Regions from separate parts of the Thioalkalivibrio sp. K90mix genome, predicted to be linked through region 1. Evidence: predicted binding sites of a transcription regulator. Region 1 holds the regulator's gene; each other region holds the start of a gene.
What was found. The regulator sigma-54, encoded in region 1, starts transcription at its own class of promoters, with help from an activator protein. The targets are predictions, from matches to a motif close to TGGCANGNTNCNTGCTT.
Positions count from the first base shown of each region.

Region 2: TK90_RS09475 (PEP-CTERM sorting domain-containing protein) is a predicted target of sigma-54. The motif match lies at 3,411-3,427, and genes of this name have one in related genera.
Region 3: flgB (flagellar basal body rod protein FlgB) is a predicted target of sigma-54. The motif match lies at 1,016-1,032, and genes of this name have one in related genera.
Region 4: pepA (flocculation-associated PEP-CTERM protein PepA) is a predicted target of sigma-54. The motif match lies at 1,822-1,838, and genes of this name have one in related genera.

Region 1 is NC_013889.1:389,933-394,444, forward strand. It holds gene lptA (lipopolysaccharide transport periplasmic protein LptA) at 1-185, shown strand, start outside; gene lptB (LPS export ABC transporter ATP-binding protein) at 236-964, shown strand; gene TK90_RS01805 (RNA polymerase factor sigma-54) at 1,023-2,516, shown strand; gene hpf (ribosome hibernation-promoting factor, HPF/YfiA family) at 2,519-2,857, shown strand; gene TK90_RS01815 (PTS sugar transporter subunit IIA) at 2,862-3,332, shown strand; gene hprK (HPr(Ser) kinase/phosphatase) at 3,400-4,431, shown strand; gene rapZ (RNase adapter RapZ) at 4,432-4,512, shown strand, end outside.
Region 2 is NC_013889.1:2,002,895-2,007,406, reverse strand. It holds gene TK90_RS09485 (TRAP transporter permease) at 1-1,428, opposite strand, end outside; gene TK90_RS09480 (TAXI family TRAP transporter solute-binding subunit) at 1,425-2,426, opposite strand; gene TK90_RS09475 (PEP-CTERM sorting domain-containing protein) at 2,663-3,295, opposite strand; gene TK90_RS09470 (PEP-CTERM sorting domain-containing protein) at 3,628-4,305, opposite strand.
Region 3 is NC_013889.1:981,988-986,499, forward strand. It holds gene TK90_RS04650 (protein-glutamate O-methyltransferase CheR) at 112-927, shown strand; gene flgB (flagellar basal body rod protein FlgB) at 1,109-1,519, shown strand; gene flgC (flagellar basal body rod protein FlgC) at 1,556-1,975, shown strand; gene TK90_RS04665 (flagellar hook assembly protein FlgD) at 1,990-2,661, shown strand; gene flgE (flagellar hook protein FlgE) at 2,687-3,913, shown strand; gene flgF (flagellar basal-body rod protein FlgF) at 3,943-4,512, shown strand, end outside.
Region 4 is NC_013889.1:2,626,439-2,630,950, reverse strand. It holds gene TK90_RS12570 (ThiF family adenylyltransferase) at 1-790, shown strand, start outside; gene pepA (flocculation-associated PEP-CTERM protein PepA) at 893-1,729, opposite strand; gene TK90_RS12560 (class I SAM-dependent methyltransferase) at 1,967-2,632, shown strand; gene prsT (XrtA/PEP-CTERM system TPR-repeat protein PrsT) at 2,705-4,512, opposite strand, start outside.

The DNA.
Region 1 (4,512 bases):
ACTACCTGCTGAACGAGGACCGGGTGATCCTGACCGACCAGGCGCATGTGATCACGGCAGCCGAGGAAGCGCGCGGCAAGCGCATCGTCTACGACCTGGAGACGGATGTGATCGAGGCCGAGCGTGGCGAGGCCGATGACGAGCGTGTACGTATCAGGATCCAGCCCCGCGAAGACGACGAATGAACGAGCTCGACACCAGCGCGCCCGCCGCGGCCGGTGGCGAATCTGCGCCGATGGCCGGCTATCTGACCGGCCGCGAGCTGACCAAGCGCTATGGCAAGCGTACGGTGCTGGATCGTGTCGACGTCGATCTGGCACCAGGGGAGGTCGTGGGCCTGCTGGGACCGAACGGCGCAGGCAAGACCACCTGTTTCTACAGCCTGGTCGGCCTGATCCGGCCCAATCGTGGCCGCATCACGCTGGGTGACCGGGACATCACCCGGGCCCCGATTCATTCGCGGGCCCGAGCCGGGCTGGGCTACCTGCCGCAGGAGGCCTCGATCTTCCGTCGGCTGAGTGTTTGGGACAACCTGCAGGCGGTGCTGGAGCTGCGCTCGGAGCTCGACCGCCACGAGCGACGCCGCATCGGCGATGCCCTGATCGAGGAGTTCCAGCTGGAGACCGTGCGCCACAGCCCTGGGATTGCCCTGTCCGGGGGCGAGCGTCGTCGCGCCGAGATCGCGCGGGCACTGGCCGGTGACCCGCGCTTTATCTGCCTGGACGAACCGTTTGCCGGCGTGGATCCGATTTCCGTGGGTGATATCCAGGCCGTGATTGGGCATCTGGCCCAGCGCGGGATCGGTGTGCTGATTTCCGACCACAACGTGCGCGAGACCCTCGGAATCTGCGACAGGGCCTATATTCTTAGTGAGGGCCGCATCCTGAGCGCCGGGACCCCGCAGGAGCTGCTGGACGACCCCCAGGTGCGCCGCGTGTATCTCGGAGAAAACTTTCGACTGTGAACATTGATCAGTGTTTCCTTAAGATGATCTTGATGGTCACCATGGACCTCAAACCGCGATGCTGAAGCCCGGGCTTAATCTGCAGCTGGGGCAGACGCTGACGATGACCCCGCAGCTGCAACAGGCGATCCGTCTGCTGCAGCTTTCCACGCTGGAGTTGCAGGCGGAGATCCAGCAGGCGCTGGAAAGCAACCCCATGCTCGAGCAGGTGGAGGACGAGGGCGAGGAGGCCCCGCCCGAGCGCCCGGAGGAAGGGGGCGAACGGGTCGACGGGGATCGCATGCAGGCCGACACGGCTGGCGATGACGTGATCCCCGAGGAGTTGAGCACCGACAGTCGCTGGGACGACATCTACGAGCCCGCCCCGAGCCCACGCGGCCTGGACGACCGCGACCCGCTGGAGAATACCTCCGACGGCGAGGACGAGGGCCTGCAGGACCACCTGCTCTGGCAGCTGCATCTGAGCCACCTGACCCCACGAGACCAACGGATCGGGGCGGCGCTGATCGACGCGATCAGCCCGGACGGCTATCTGGACAGTGAACTCGAGGCGCTGGCGGAGATGATCAGCCAGGGCGAAGACGAGCCCGTGGGGGTCGACGAGGTCGAGGCGGTGCTGCACTGGATTCAGCAGTGCGACCCGCTGGGCGTCGGTGCGCGGGACCTGCGCGAGTGCCTGGAGATCCAGCTGCGCCATTTGGCGCCGGATGCCCCGGCGCGTGACGCGGCTCGAGCCATCCTGGAAAACGGCATGGAGAGCCTGGCCAAGCGGGACTACCGAGCCCTGCAGCGCCAGTCCGGCGTGCGCGACCCGGACGAGCTGGCGCGGGCGCTGGACCTGATCCGCACCCTGAATCCGCGGCCCGGTGCCCAGATCAGCGAGTCCACTTCGGAATATGTGGTGCCGGATGTCTATGTCCGCCATGACCGCGATGGCTGGCGCGTGGACTTGAACCCGGAGATTGCGCCGCGCATTCGCATCAACGATCTCTATGCGGGCATGGTGCGGCAGGTCTCCGATGCGCGTGATAGCGCGTTTATGCGCGATCAGTTGCAGGAGGCGCGCTGGTTCCTGAAGAGCCTGCACAGCCGGAACGACACCCTGCTGCGGGTCGCCCAGGCCATCGTCGTGCGCCAGCAGGGGTTTCTCGAGCATGGTGAGGTTGCCATGCAACCGCTGATCCTGCGCGATATCGCCGAGACCCTGGAGATGCACGAATCGACCATCTCGAGGGTGACTACACAGAAATACATGCACACCCCGCGTGGGGTATTCGAGTTCAAGTACTTCTTTTCCAGTCATGTTGGCACAGCCGATGGCGGCGAATGCTCGGCGACCGCGATCCGTGCCATGATTCGGGAATTGATTGGTGGCGAGACCCCGAACAAGCCACTGAGTGATGCAAAACTGGCCCAGATCCTGTCGGATCGGGGCATTAATGTGGCCCGACGCACCGTGGCCAAGTACCGCGAGGCTATGCACATACCGTCTTCCAGCGAACGCCGGCAGATGGCGAGTATGCCCAGTGGAACCAAGCAAAAAGGAGCCTGACCATGCAGATCAACCTGACCGGCCATCACGTCGATATCACCGACGCCCTGCGCGACTACGTGAACGAAAAGTTCGCGAAGCTGGAACGCCACTTCGACAAAGTGATCGACGTGCATGTGGTGCTGACCCACGAGAAAAACCAGAACCTGAACAACAAGGCGGAGGCCAATCTCCAGGTCAGCGGCAATCACATCCACGCCGAAGCCAGTCACGAGGATATGTATGCGGCGATTGATGGCCTGATCGACAAGGTGGATCGTCAGCTGATCAAGCACAAGGAAAAGGTCAAGGACCATCACCGCGCCGAGGGTGCCCAGCGCAACCGCGAACAGGCCCTTTAACGCAATGACCATTGCCGAGCTGATCACCCGCGCCCGTATCCGGCTGGAGCCCGAGTGTTCCAGCCAGAAACGGGCGCTCGAGACCCTGGCCGAGTTGCTGGCCGTCGGCGGCGAGGAGTCCGCCGGCCCGGCCAGCGGGGCCATCTTCGAGGCCCTGTCTGCCCGCGAGAAGCTTGGCTCCACCGGTCTGGGGCATGGCGTGGCCATCCCGCATGGGCGTCTGGCCGAGCTCGATGCCCCCCGGGTCGCGGTCCTGCGGCTGGACCAGGGGGTCGACTTCGACGCCATGGACCACGAACCCGTGGACATCCTGATCGCACTGCTGGTGCCCGAGGCGGCGACCAGCGCGCACCTGGACCTGCTGGCGCAGCTGGCTCGCGGTCTCTCGCAGCCCGACAATATCGCCTCGCTGCGCCGTGCCGGCGACGCGGACGCCCTGGAACGCGAACTGACCCGGGCCTTCGGCGACGCCTGAACATGGCTCTCCCGGCAGTACTTTCTCTCTTACGACGCCCCGTGCCAGCACTGCCGGAGATTCGTGCATGAACGAGGCACTGGGAGAGGGCGGCATCGCGCGCGACATCACCGTAGAGGTCCTGATCCAGGCGATGGGCAATCGCCTGGATCTGCGCTACGTACACGGCGAGCAGGTCGCACCGGATCGCAACCTGGTCGGCGGTGACGGCGACGACCTGCCCCTCGCCGGGCACCTCAACCTGATCCGGCCTAACCGTATCCAGGTGATCGGCGATTTCGAGGCGCGCTATATCGCGCGGCTGAGCGATGATCAGCGCGAGCAACTGATCCTGGAGATGGCCCGCACCGGGACGACCGCGGTGATCTTCGCCGAGGACACCTGCCCGTTCTCGGAGATGCCGGACGTCCCCGATGAGCAGCTGCCGCTGATCTTGTGCTCCTCGACCAGCAGCCACGAGATTATCTCCCTGCTGCGCTATTTCCTGCAGCAGCGGCTGGCCCATTTCGAGGTGCGCCATGGCGTGTTCATGGAGATCCTCGGCATTGGCGTGCTGATCAGCGGGGCCTCCAGCGTGGGCAAGAGCGAGGTGGCGCTCGAGCTGATCTCGCGCGGGCACCGGCTGATTGCCGACGATGCGCCGGAGTTCGCCCGTATCGCCCCGGATATCGTGCGTGGGCACTGCCCGGCCCTGCTGCAGGACCTGCTCGAGGTCCGCGGCCTGGGGGTGCTGAACGTCCGCGCGATGTACGGGGACTCCGCGATCAAGGGCGGCAAATACCTGCGGCTGATCATCGACTTGCGTGATCACAACGAGCCCTCGCCGGTGCCGGACGACCGCCTGAACGGCCGCCGCGGGGAGATCGACATCCTCGGACTGCGCATCCCGCTGATCAGCCTGCCGGTCGCGCCGGGGCGCAACATCGCCGTGATGATCGAGGCGGCGGTACGCAACCACATGCTGCACATGCAGGGCTACGTTGCCGGGGACGACCTGCGCGCGCGCCAGCGCCGGCAGATGAGCGGTGAGCCCGAGGAGCCGCCCTACCATCGTGCGATCCCCGCCACCACGGTCCCCAACCCGGACCCGGAGGGCTGAATGCGACTGTTGCTGGTCAGTGGTCTGTCGGGTTCCGGCAAGACGGTCGCCCTGCACACCCTGGAGGACGCCGGCTATTTC
Region 2 (4,512 bases), 1.1 Mb from region 1:
AATCCACAGCAGCACCAGGTAGGCGGTAAACAGCAGGGCGGCGATGATCCAGGCGGCCGCGTCGCCGGCCACGTCCTTGATCCAGCCAAGCCCCCAGTAGACGGCGCCCGCCAGTATGACCAGGCTGGAGACCGTGATCCCGAAGCTGATCAGGCGGCCGCGCCAGGTGGTGACGGTAGCGCGCTTGAGGCCCTCCATGCCGTTCTTGCAGGCCTCCAGGTGCACGATGTAGATCAGCGCGATATAGGCGATCAGGGCCGGCAGGATCGCGTGCTTGAGGACCTCGACATAGGGGATGCCGACGTATTCGACCATCAGGAACGCGGCGGCCCCCATGACGGGTGGCATCAGCTGTCCGTTCACGGAGCTGGCCACCTCGACGGCCCCGGCCTTGTGCGGGCTGAAGCCGACCCGCTTCATCAGGGGGATGGTGAAGGTCCCGGTGGTGACGACGTTGGCGATGGACGAACCCGACACCACCCCGGTCATCCCCGAGGCCATTACGGCCGCCTTGGCCGGGCCTCCGCGCATGTGCCCGAGCAGGGAGAACGCGACCCGGATGAAGTAGTCGCCTGCCCCGGCGCGCTCCAGCAGCGCGCCGAACAGCACGAACAGGAACACGAAGCTGGTCGAGACCCCCAGCGCGATCCCGAACACCCCCTCGTTGGACAGCCACTGCTGCGCCATCGCGCGGGGATAGCTGGCGCCGCGATGGGCAATGATGTCCGGCATGATCGGGCCGGCGAAGGTGTAGAACAAAAAGATCGCGGCGATGATCGTCAGCGCCGGACCCAGTACCCGCCGGGTGGCCTCCAGCAGCAGGATCAGGCCGATCCCGGCGACGATCAGATCGACGTCCGAGGGCGCCCCGGGGCGATCGGCCAGTTCGGCATGAAACAGGTACAGGTACAGCGCGCTGAAGGCCGCGATCGCCGCGAACATCCAGTCGGTCAGCGGTATGTGGTGGATCGGGTCATGGCCGCGCAGCAGCGGCAATGCGATCACCAGCAGGGTCAGTCCGATGATTACGTAGACCTCGGCCAGGCGCTCCAGACCCAGCAACTGCCAGATCCCGAACGCCATCAGGATCAGCCCGCCCAGGGCGTAGGTCACGCCAATGGCGCGCGACCAGGACACGTGGCGCGTGCCCGGGCGGATCGCCGGAAACAGCAGGTAGGCCAGGAATACCGCAAAGGCCAGGTGGATCGAGCGCGCCTCGGTATCCGAGACGACAAAGAAATCCAGCCAGTCGCCCAGGGGTGAGGCGATCCAGATCTGGAACAGCGACCAGGCCACTGCAGTCAGCCAGATCAGGCTGCGTGTGCCGCGCCCCGGGTGACGCGCACCGGACTCCAGTTCCTGAGCAGTCTCGGCCGCGTTGTCGGCCGGTTCCGTGGCCTCCCCGGTAGTCCCCCTGGTCTCGCTCATTCGATCAGCCCCGCTTCACGGAAATAGCGTTGAGCCCCCGGATGCAGGGGGGCCGATAGTCCTTCGTCCACCATCGTCTCGCGCTCCAGCGGGCCAAAGGCCGGATGCAGGCCGCGAAAGGTCTCGAAGTTCTCGAACACCGCGCGGGTGATCTCGTAGACCGCGCGCTCCGAGGTGCGGGTCGAGGTCACCAGCGTGGCACCGACACCGTAGGTGTGAATGTCGTCGCCCTGGCCCGGGTAGGTGCCGGCGGGGATCACGGCGCGCAGGTAATAGGGGGTGTCCTCGACCAGCTGGTCGACGGTCGCGCCTTCGATCGACACCAGCCGCGCATCGCAGGTCGCGATGGGCTCCTGGATCGCGGCCGAGGGGTGGCCGACCGAGAATACAAAGGCGTCGATGCGGTTGTCGCACAGCGCCTGGGCCTGTTCGCGCGAGGGCAGTTCGCTCACCCGGCGAAAGGTGTCCTGGTCCCAGCCCAGCGCCTCCATCAGTTCTTCCATCAGGATGCGCTGGCCCGAGCCCGGGTTGCCGATGTTGACGCGTTTGCCGGGCAGGTCATCCAGCCCCTCGATGTCTGCGTCAGGTCGCACTACCAGGGTGAGGGGTTCGGCATGCAGGCTGAACGCCGCGCGCAGATGGGGGGCGGGGCCGAACGCCTCGAAACGCCCGGAGCCCCGATAGGCGTGGTACTGCAGGTCCGACTGCGCGACGCCAAAGTCCATGTCGCCCGACCGGATCATGTTGAGATTGAACACGGACCCGCCGGTGCTCTCCGCCGTGCAGCGCATCCCGTGCTCGTCGCGGCGGGTGTTGAACAGACGACACAGGTGCTGGCCCGCCGGGTAATACACGCCGGTGACCCCGCCGGTGCCGATATTGATGAAGCGCGATTCGGCCTGTGTGGTGGTGGCCAGCAGCAGGCTGACCAGGGTGAGCACTGGCAGCAGCCGTTGCAGCCATCGCCGGTCGGTCCTCGTCACACTGGATCGATTCATACGCCCTCCGGGGTATTGCCGGGAACGAATCGCGGCAGTGCCGAGGATTCTAGGGAGACGTCGATCAAATAGCACGTTCGCATTCAGGTCGATTGTGCCTGCGGGCGGGGACGATGGGGGCAGCCCCGCCTTTGGATATCCGCGGTCCTGTGCAGGACCCTCTTCAAGCAGGATCAAGGACACGCCCGACAGGCGTGCCCTTTATGGCGCGCGGCGACGGGCCGCGGTGTGTTCGGCTAGGCCGGAAAACGGGACCCCTGAAGCCGGTTTCGGCGAAGTATCAGCCCAAGCAGGCCGAGCCCCAGGCCCATCAGCAGCATCGTCTTCGGTTCGGGGACGGTGCCGACCGCGCTCGAACGGTAATAGACGCTGATATGCGAGATGTTGCGTGTAGCCGCACCCGGATAGTTGAAGGGCGGTTGGGTAAAGGGTGAGCTGTATTCCCCGTTCATTCCGGTCATCAGGAACCCGACGAGGTTGGTGCCGTTGCCATGGCTGAACACGAACAGCAGGTCTTCATAGTCCCATTCGGAATCGAGGCTCCATTGCCCGTTGTGGCGATTGCCATCAAAGCTGGCGAGGGTCGAGCTGTTCGACCCGGGGGAGGTCCAGCGGCCGTCGAACAGCCAGTCGCTGATCCCGAAGAACCCGGTATCGCCCGCGGTATTTACCAGCCAGCTGGAGGGGTCCCCGGTGGTGGAGTCGGTGGCCGCACCATCCAAAGGCGACAAAATTTGGCAGCCGATATTGTTGCTGACCTTGTCGCCGACGTTGCCGGACAGGGCACTGCAATCGAGAAGTGCGGCCTGGGTGGCCCCGGAAAGCGACAGGGTCAACAGGAGCAACGTCCCGGCCAGGAACGAGGGCAAAGGCTTGCATGACATCGGGCTTATCTCCATGGGACGAAAGTCCCTCCATGGTGTCTCATGAATGCGGCGGGGACGGGGATCGTCCGAAAGTGCCATCACTCACAAGGCGGGAATGCAGCACGCTTCGTGCCATGTTCGACGAGATGGGGGATTCGGCTGCTGAAACAACCGCTTGCGGGAATTGCTTTGAGGAGGCGGTCGCGGGGTATAGCCAAGATGTAAAAAAACCGGACATGTCCGGTCGAGGCCAGCGATTCATTGTGGATCGGGGAGCCTGAACGCAATGATGGCGCCACCTGGGCGCCATCATGCCGAAGCCGAGCAGGAGGTGATCAGGCTGCCATCGTGTCCCTGCGCGCTTTGCGGCGGACGACGATACCCAGCAAGCCCAGACCCAGACCCAATAGCAGCAGAGTGTGGGGTTCGGGGACACGGCCGCCGGGGCGGTAGTAGATGCTGACGTGGGAGATGTCGCGGTCGTTTCCTGCCCCCGGCAGCGGGAACGGCGGTCGGCTGAAGGGCGTGGAATAGGAGCCGCTGTAACCGGTCATCAGATAGCCAACCAGGTTCGTGTTGCCGCCGTCCTTGAACAGGAACAGGAGGTCTCCGTAGACGAAGCTCGGATCGAGTGTCCAGGTGCCGCTCAGAGAGTGGCCATTCAGGGTGACCAGGTTGAGTGTCGGGTCCGCCGGATCAAATTCCAGCGGATCGCCGTTGCTGTCGGGCGGGTCTTCCCAGCGACCATCGAACTGCCAGTCGCTGATACCAAAAAAACCCGTGCCACCGGCGGTGTTGACGATCCAGTTGGCTGAGTCGCCGCCCACAGGGTCGTTCGCATTGCCATCGAGCGGCTGGAGTACCTGGCAGCCGATGTTGCTGGTAACGCGATCCTCGAGGCCCCCGTCCAGGCTTTCGCAGCTAATAAACGAAGCCTGTGCGGCGCCGGAAAGGCCCAGGCCCAGCAACAGGGCGGCACTCGCGAAATAGGGTGTAATGCGTATGGGTTTCATTCGATGCACCTTCCCTGGGAATAGCCCCCTGGGTAGCTTGCGCGGATCCGGCCCATCCGGTCCTTGTGCATGCAGGGGTATGCAGAAAAGGTGCCATGCGGGCTCGGTACAAAGAATCCACACGCAAAAACATATGGATAGGCGAATGTCCATGCGCTCGAGCATGGCGCGAAGGGTATGGGTGTAAAAAAGTGTGACGCTGGTTGG
Region 3 (4,512 bases), 590 kb from region 1:
GGTACGGTACGGGGGAGAGCGCACTCCCCGGCCGGGTTTTCCGACACGCTGTCAAGGATTCGTCATCAACGTGCCTGTCCGCCCGTCTCGTCGACTTTCAAGGATGACTTCGTGATCGACTCGCGCGACTACGAGGAGTTCTCGCGGTTCCTTTCCGAATGCTGTGGCCTGGTGCTGGGCGACAGCCGGCAATACCTCGTGTCGAGCCGACTGTCGCGGCTACTGGACGAATTCGGCTACAAGTCGGTCCCGGAACTGCTGCATGCGATGCGTCAGGCGCCCAACCCGCGCCTGCGCACACGTGTGATCGACGCGATGACGACCAATGAAACCTCCTGGTTTCGTGATGGCTTCCCGTTCGAGATCCTGCGCCATGTGCTGCTCCCGGAGCGCGCGGAGAAGGGCGCGGGGATCAAGGTCTGGTCGTCCGGATGCTCCAGCGGGCAGGAGGCGTACAGCATCTCGATGGTGGTATCCGAGTGGGAGGAGTCGCGGCCCAAGCGTGTGGTGCCGGTCTCGATCCTGGGTACGGACCTGTCGGAGAAGATCCTGGACGACGCCCGCCGCGCGGTCTACGACGGCCTGAGCATTGTGCGGGGCCTGAGCGAGGCACGTCGCGCCCGCTTCTTCGAGACGGTAGCGGAAGGTCACCGTGTCCGCCCGGAGATTCAGCGCCGCTGCCGCTTCCAGAAGCTCAATCTGGTCGACCGCTACGCGGCACTGGGCAAGTTCGACATCGTGTTCTGTCGCAACGTGCTGATTTACTTCTCCGCCGAGACCAAGCGACAGGTTCTTGACGGAATCGCCCGCCAGATGAACCCGGGCGGCTATCTGTTTCTTGGCGCTTCCGAGACGGCGGGTCCCTATACCCAGGCCTTCGAGACGGTTCGCACCGAATACGGATCTGTCCTGCGCCTGAAGGGCTGATCGGCCCTTTCTGCCTCGCCATAAGGTCGCGCCCGCGACCCCGGCGCCCACCCTCGGCGCCGCCTTCACAAACCCCTCCAGCCCATAGTGGCACACCAATTGCATCGTCCCTGTCGAGCGGGGCGAAGCGGTTTCGTCCCGAGGAACCTGAGAGCCGCCAGTGGCGGACGGGGCACGACGGATGAGTCTTTCTCTCGACAAGGCGATGGGCATTCTCCCGGAGGCGGTGAACGTCCGTGCGAAGCGGATGGAGCTGCTGGCCTCGAATATCGCGAATGCCGATACGCCGAATTACAAAGCGCGCGATATCGACTTTCGCTCGGTGCTGCAGGCGGCGGCCGGCGAGGGCGGCAACATGCCGATGGCGAGCACACATCAGGGCCATATCGGCGCCGGCGGGGCGGGTGGTGCCAACGGGTCGATGGAGACGCTTTATCGCGTGCCGTCGCAGCCGTCTCTGGATGGCAACACGGTGGACCCGCAGCTGGAGCGGGCTGCCTTTGCCGAGAATTCCCTGCAGTACCAGAGCAGCCTCGAGTTCCTGAACCGCCGGGTTTCCGGTATCCGTGATGCTCTGCGGGGCGAGCGCTAATGCGAGCGCCAACGCTGGGAACAGGAGAGTGATGTCGTGAGTGATCTGTTTAATCTGTTCAACACCTCGGCCTCCGCGCTGACCGCGCAGTCGGTGCGGCTGAATACGGTCGCGTCGAATCTGGCCAACGCCAACACGGTGGCGACCAATCCCGACGAGGCCTATCGGGCGAAGCAGGTGCTGTTTCAGACCGTGATGAACCAGGCCGACCCGAACGGCGCGTCCAACGGCGTGCGGGTGGCGGGCATCGACGAATCGCAGGCGCCGCCGCAGCCGCACTACGAACCGAATCACCCGCAGGCCAACGAAGACGGCTACATCTTCCGGCCCGCGATCAGCGTGGTGGAGGAGATGGCCAACATGATGTCCGCCTCGCGCAACTACGAAGCGAACGTCGAGGTGATGGAGACCTCGCGCCAGCTGTTGCAGCGCACGCTTCAGATCGGCCAGGGCTAAACCGGAGTTCGCACATGACGCAGATCTCACCCGACATGCTGGATCGCCTGGGCCTGTCTCGCCAGCAGAAGGACGAGGGGCCCGCGGATCGCCTGGGGCAGTCCGACTTCCTCAAGCTGATGACGACCCAGCTGCAGAACCAGGATCCTTTTGAACCGATGGAGAACGGCGAATTCATCGGCCAGATGGCGCAGTTCTCGACGGTGACGGGCATCGAGGAACTGTCGAAGTCGTTCGAAAAGCTGGCGCAGTCGATGGGGCAGAGTCAGACCCTGCAGGCGGCGTCCCTGGTCGGGAAGGACGTCTTGGTCCCGACGGACTTCAGCGAGCTCGGGACGGATGGAATGGTGCGTGGGGCGGTGGAGCTGGATCAGTCGACCGGCCAGTTGCAGGTCGAGGTGTACAGCCCGACGGGCGAACGCATCCGCAGCATGAATCTTGGCTCGGCCAGTGAGGGCCTGCAGGAATTCACCTGGGATGGCATGCGCGACGACGGGACCCCGGCAGCGCCGGGCGTTTACGAGTTCCGCGCATCGGCCCAGAGCGGTTCCAGTAGTGAATCAGTAGATGTCTTCCTCGACGCCCGCGTCGAGAGCGTTTCGGTAGGCGACGATTCCAGCCTGGGCCTGATGGTCCGTGGCCTGGGCGAGATCAATTTCTCGGATGTCCGGCGCATCAGCAGCTGACGGACTCTAACGGAGGTAGACCAGTATGCCCTTCAATATCGGATTGAGCGGACTGAACTCGGCGCAGGCCGATCTGCAGACCACCGGCAACAACGTCTCGAATGCCGGCACGACCGGTTTCAAGCGCTCGCGCGCCGAGTTCGGTGATGTCTTTGCGCAGAGTTTTGGTGGCGTCAGCCAGACCGCGACTGGGGGTGGTTCGCGTCTCATGGCGGTGACACAGCAGTTCTCGCAGGGACGCACGGAGTTCACCGAGAACGGTCTCGACCTCGCGATTGATGGCGAGGGCTTTTTCGTGATGAACGATGGTGGCAATCGTGTCTATACGCGCGCTGGCGAGTTTCAGGTAAACCGCGACGGCAACCTGGTGAACAACCAGGGTCAGCAGCTGCAGGGCTATCCGCCAATCAACCCGGGCAGCACGGATACCGATTTCAATACCGGACAGCTTGGGGATTTGCGTCTGCAGACAGGGGCCTCCGCGCCGCAGGCCACCAGCGACATTGAGGCCCTGGTCAATCTCCAGTCGGATGCTCCAATCCTGGATCCGGGCGAGTTCGAGTTCGATGATCCGGACAGCTACAACTACTCGACGTCCCTGACGGTGTATGACTCGCTGGGGACGTCCCGCGATGCGCGCATCTACTTCGTGAAGAGCGACGAACGAGAGTGGACGGCCTTCATGAGCGTTGACGGCGAGCCGATCAACGAGGAAGAAGGCTTCGAACTCTCTTTTGATGCCAGTGGCCAGCTGGATGGCAACACGGAATTCCCGTTCTCCACGGACGATTTTACCAACGGGGCCGAAGGTCTGGACGGGACGATCGACTTTGCCGGGACCACTCAGTTTGGTGGCGACTTTGCGGTGAACGATCTTGGCCAGGACGGGTTCGCTTCGGGCCGGCTGACGGGGGTCGACATCGATTCCAGCGGGGTGGTGTTCGCGCGCTTCACCAACGGCCAATCTTCCGTTCTGGGGCAGGTCGCTCTGGCCAACTTCACCAACCCACAGGGCCTGGAGCAGCTGGGCAACAACAACTGGGCCGAGACCTTTGCGGCCGGTGATCCAGTGTTTGCCTCTCCGGGCACCGGCAACCTGGGCGAGATCCAGGCCGGCGCTCTGGAGGCCTCGAACGTCGATATTGCCCAGGAGCTGGTGAATCTGATCACCGCGCAGCGCAACTTCCAGGCGAACGCGCAGACGATCTCCACGGCCGACCAGGTCACCCAGACCATCATCAACATCCGCTAGGTCAGGGACAGGGACACGAGGGCACAGGCATGGATCGATTCCTCTACATCGCGATGTCCGGCGCGAAGGAGACCATGCACGCGCAGTCGGTCAACAACCACAACCTGGCGAATGCCAATACCGACGGCTTTCGCCAGGCACTGGCCAACGCGAACACCGTCCCCGTGCGGGGTCCGGTATTCGATTCGCGCGACTACGCACAGCTGGGCACCGACGGCACGGACTTCTCCAAGGGCCAGATGCAAAGCACCGGTCGCGATCTGGACATCGCGATTGAAGACCAGGGTTTTATCGCGGTGCAGGGCCCGGACGGTGAGGAGGGTTACACCCGGGCGGGTTCCCTGCATGTGGATGCGTTCGGGCTCTTGCGCACCGCACAGGGGCACCAGGTCCTGGGGGATGGCGGCCCGATCGCGATCCCGCCGTCGGAGAAGATCGAGATCGGCACGGACGGCACGATCAGCGTGCGCCCGCAGGGAGTGGGGCCGGAGGCCCTGGCCGCGATCGAACGCATCCGTCTGGTCAATCCCGACGTGAACGAGCTGGAACGCGGCGATGACGGTCTGTTCCGCATGGCCGATGGCGGCGAGGCGCCGCCC
Region 4 (4,512 bases), 510 kb from region 1:
GGCAATCGCCGGTCTTGGCGGTGTGGGCGGGAGCCACCTGCTGACACTCGCCCGCCTGGGGGTGGGGCGCTTTCATATCGCGGATTTCGACTGCTTCGAGCTGCACAACATGAATCGCCAGGCGGGGGCGGGCATGTCGCGTCTGGGCCGGCCCAAGGTCGAGGTCCTGCGCGAGATGGCGCTGGACATCAATCCGGAGCTCGAGATCACGACGTTCCCGGAGGGCGTGCACCAGCACAATCTGGAGGCTTTCCTCCAGGGTGTGGATCTCTACGTCGACGGGCTCGACTTCTTCGTGTTTCAGGCCCGTCGCGAGGTCTTCGCCGTGTGTGCAGAGCGAGGGATCCCGGCGATCACCGTGGCCCCGCTCGGCATGGGGGCGGCATTGCTTAACTTCCGCCCGGGTGGCGTGTCGTTCGATGACTACTTCGACCTGCGCGACGGGTTGCCCGACGAGGAGTTGGCGCTGCGTTTCATGATGGGGCTGGCCCCGTCGATGATGCAGATGGGCTATCTGGCCGATCCTGCCGCCGTCGACCTGAAGGCCCAGCATGGCCCGTCCACCGTGATGGCCTGCGAGCTGTGCGCCGGCGTCATGGGTACCGAGGCGCTGAAGATCCTGCTGGGGCGAGGCCGCGTCGTCTGGGCCCCGCATGGTGTTCACTTCGATGCCTACCGCCAGCGCCTCGCCCGCACCTGGCGCCCCGGTGGCAACCGCAACCCCCTGCAGCGTCTGCTCCTGGCCATCGGGCGCCGTCGCCTCGCGCGTCTCCGGGCGAATGCGCAGTAGTCGTGCTGAATGCTCAGGCATAAAAAACCCCTCGTCCGAAGACGAGGGGCCGGGAGAGGCTTTCCACCCAGGGGGGAGCAGAAGGCCCAACCACAAGGGCTGCTAGGCAGCCAGGCCGGTCTCGCGGCGGCGGCGTCGCGTGGCGACGAAGCCGAGCAATACCAGCCCGGTTCCCAGCAGAAGCAGCATGGCCGGTTCCGGCACTTCCTGTCCGGACCAGCGGGCGTCGGCCGAGCCGACCACCTCAAAGGTGGTGCGCTGGTCGACTTCCTCGAAGCCTTCGATGAAGTCGAACTGTCCGGTCACACGTACATTCATGTAGAACGGATCCGGACTGGTGAAGAACTGCTTGCCTTCGTCGGACAGCATCCACTCGTTGAAGATCAGCGCGAAGCTGCCGATGTCGTCCGAATCGGGGTCGAAGGAACCTGCGCCCCGCTCGAAGATGTCGGACCAGCCGACGAGAATGTCGTCACCCGTGCCGCCCAGGGCCACACCATCGGCCGCATCGTTCGAGTTGAATCCAAAGGTGGTATCCAGATTCGGGTCCAGATAGAGCGCGATCGAGCCGGTGGTGCCGGTGAACTCGCCCGTATCCGCATCGAAGTTCCCGGAGGACTCGAACACGGCATACAGACCGTAGAACAGGTCGCCATCGTCCCCGGTGGATCCCAGTCGGTTGCTGACCGATGTGCCGCCGAGGAAGTACTGACCCACGTTCCAGTAGGCCGCCGCGTCGAAGGAACCGTCGGTATCGAGGGTCAGCAGTTCCTCATACCCACCGGTAATGCGGTCGACTTCACGTTCACCCACGGCGATCGTCGAGAGATCGAGCTGCGAATCATCAATCGTAAAGACGCCGGCATGTGCGGTGCCCGCAAGCCCCAGACTGGCCACTGCCAGTACCGCCCCCAGCGCTGTTTGCTTGAACCTTTCCATGTTGTAATCCTCCACCAGTTAGAATCAATGTGTTTGAGTTAACGCTTACTTCTACTTCAATTTGCTAGTCGTCCTGTCTTGCGAGTGAAGTAAAGCAGGCTGCGTGCCAAGCGCGATAACTATCGGATTTTAAATAGTTTTTCGTTTGTTTTCCTTGGCCATGGAAAAGGGCCATGTAAAAAAAACGGACGGCAGGGATTGGGGGCTCGGCCGTTCTTTCCGTGAAGGAGATGCCACATGTCCAAGCGTGCCAAGACCCGCGACGAGATTGCCGAGGCCTACAAGTCGCCACCGTGGTGGTACGACGCGCGGGGGTTTTTCATCCTGACCTTTGCCTACAACAGCACCCTGGGCGCCCAGATCCGGTTTTTTGGCCGCAACATGGGGGCCCGACACCTCGAGATCGGCTGCGGCACGGGGACGTTGCTGGAGATGGCGATCAAGTGGCGGCGCCGGCGCAAATTGCCGGAGAGCGAAGTCGTCGGCGTGGATTACGCCGAATCCATGCTGGCGGGCGCGCGCCATCGCTTCGCCAAGGACGAGTACGTGACTGTCAAACACGCCGACGCCGCGGAGCTGCCGTTCGCCGATAGCGAATTCGATACGGCCAATATCGCCAACTCGGTGCACTGCTTTCCGGATGTGGACGGCGCCATCCACGAGGCCTTTCGGGTGCTCAAGCCCGGGGGCACCCTGGCCGCGAACGTCCTGCTGTACCCGCGCACGCCACAGCCACTCAAGGCGATTGCCGAACGCATCAACCGCTGGGGCATGCGCAAGGGCATCCTGCATACCCCGTACGAGGCCCGGGATATCCTGAGCCGCTTTACCCGCGTCGGATTCCAGGTGGTCGACTCCTCGATCTCGGGCAACTGCTACAACCTGCTGTTGAAGAAACCGTAATCGTCCCGGAGAAACACTGAAGCCCGCGCGAGCGTGGGCTTCAGGTCAGGGCATTCTTCCCGCTGGTTTCGCCTATAGCGACTCGCGCAGCGACTGGGCCCGCTCGCGTTCCGGGAAGTCCTCGTGTGCCTCCAGCAGCTCCGTCAGCAGGGCCCGCGCCTGTTCGGTTTCGCCGCTGGCCTGGTAGGCCTGCGCCAGATGGAACCCGATATCCGGTGCCTGCGGGCTCATCCGGTAGGCCCGCTGCAGGGTCTCCAGGGCGCTCTCGGTGTCACCGCCCTCCAGCAGGACCACGCCCAGGGTGTCGAGAATTGCGGGCTGATCCGGGGCCAGTTCGACGGCCCGCCGGGCATACTCGCGGGCGCGCGGGTTGTCCGTCTCGCGGGCCAGCCACGCCGCGTTGTTCAACGCGATGACATCGTTGGGGCGCTGCTCCAGCACCGTTTCGTAGGTGTCCAGGGCCTCGGCCTCGTGGCCGGCGTTGATCTGCGCCGAGCCGAGCAGGTGGCGCGAGGCCGCATCTTCGGGGTGCTCCTGCAGCCAGCCCTTCAGCGTCTCCAGGGCCGCCTCGGAATGGCCGGCGCGCTGCTGAGCCTGGTATTTTTCCACCAGCCAGTCGCGTCGGGACTCGCGCCCGAGTGCACGCTCGTAGCCTTCGATCGCTTTTTCGAGCTCGCCGGCTTGCGCGTCGAACCAGGCCTGCTGCGCGATCACCTGCGCTGCCTCCGGGGCGCGCTCCACGACGGGCTCGAAGACCTGACGCGCCTCATCGACCTCGCCGGCCAGACTCAGGTGGCGGGTCAGCACCATGCGTGCGCTCATATGGCTGGAGTCGATCGACAGCGTCTGGCGCAGGGCCGTGACCGCCTGCTCGGTCTCGCCCAGAGCGGCGAGATTGCGCGCCTGCCGGAAGCGCAGCTCCGCGGCATCCGGACGCAGTACGGCCAGGTGCCCAAGCGTCTGTGCCGCGCCCGCGAAGTCCCCCTCGCGCTCCTGCAGGTCGACCAGCAGGCCCAGCACTCGGGTGTCGTTGGGGTGATGTTCACGTGCTTTTTCCAGGGTGGATCGGGCGGCGGCGTGATCCTCCTGCTGGTTCTGGGCGCGTGCCAGCATCAGGTAGGGCTCGATCCGATCCGGGTGTGCCTCGATTGCGTCCTGCAGCCAGCGCTTGCCGGCCTCCATCTCGCCCTGCTGAAAGTGCAGTGTTGCCAGCCGAATCGCCGAGGTGGGATGCCCGGGGTCGCGTTCCTGGAGGTCCTCGAGGATCTCGCGGGCCGTCTCCAGGTTGCCCTGACGGACTTCGAGCGAGCTCAGGTTCAGGGCCAGGGTGCTGTTGTCCGGGTGGAGCGACAGCCCTTCCTGGTAGATCAGGCGGGCCTCGTGGATTTCGCCCAGCCCCAGCAGGGCGGCGCCCATCAGGTTGAAGCCCTGCGGGTTTTCCGGGTCTTTGTCGCGCAGGCGCTGAGTAGCCTCCAGGGCCTGTTCGTACTGCTCGTCACGGATATGTGCCAGCGCCACCGAATAGTCGGCCAGGCGTACATCCGCGCTTTCGCTGGCGACCCGGTGCAGCAGCGCCATGCCTTGCTCGTGGTCGCCGTGCCGCACCAGGGCGATTCCCAGCATCTCCTGCAGCTCCGGGCGGTCCGCGCGGTTGGCCAGGGCCTCGCGCAGGACCTCGATCCCGCTGTCGGTGTCGCCCTCGCCGATATAGAGCGCGGCGAGCTGATCGCCCAGGGCCTCGATCAGGTCGGGCCGCTCGCTCAGTGCCTCGGCCAGAATCCGTCGCGCCTCCTGCGTGCGGCCCTGTTCGATGCGCAGCTGCGCCAGCAGCCGGTAGCTCATCGCATTGGCCGGGCCCAGCGCATGATGGCGCTCCAGCA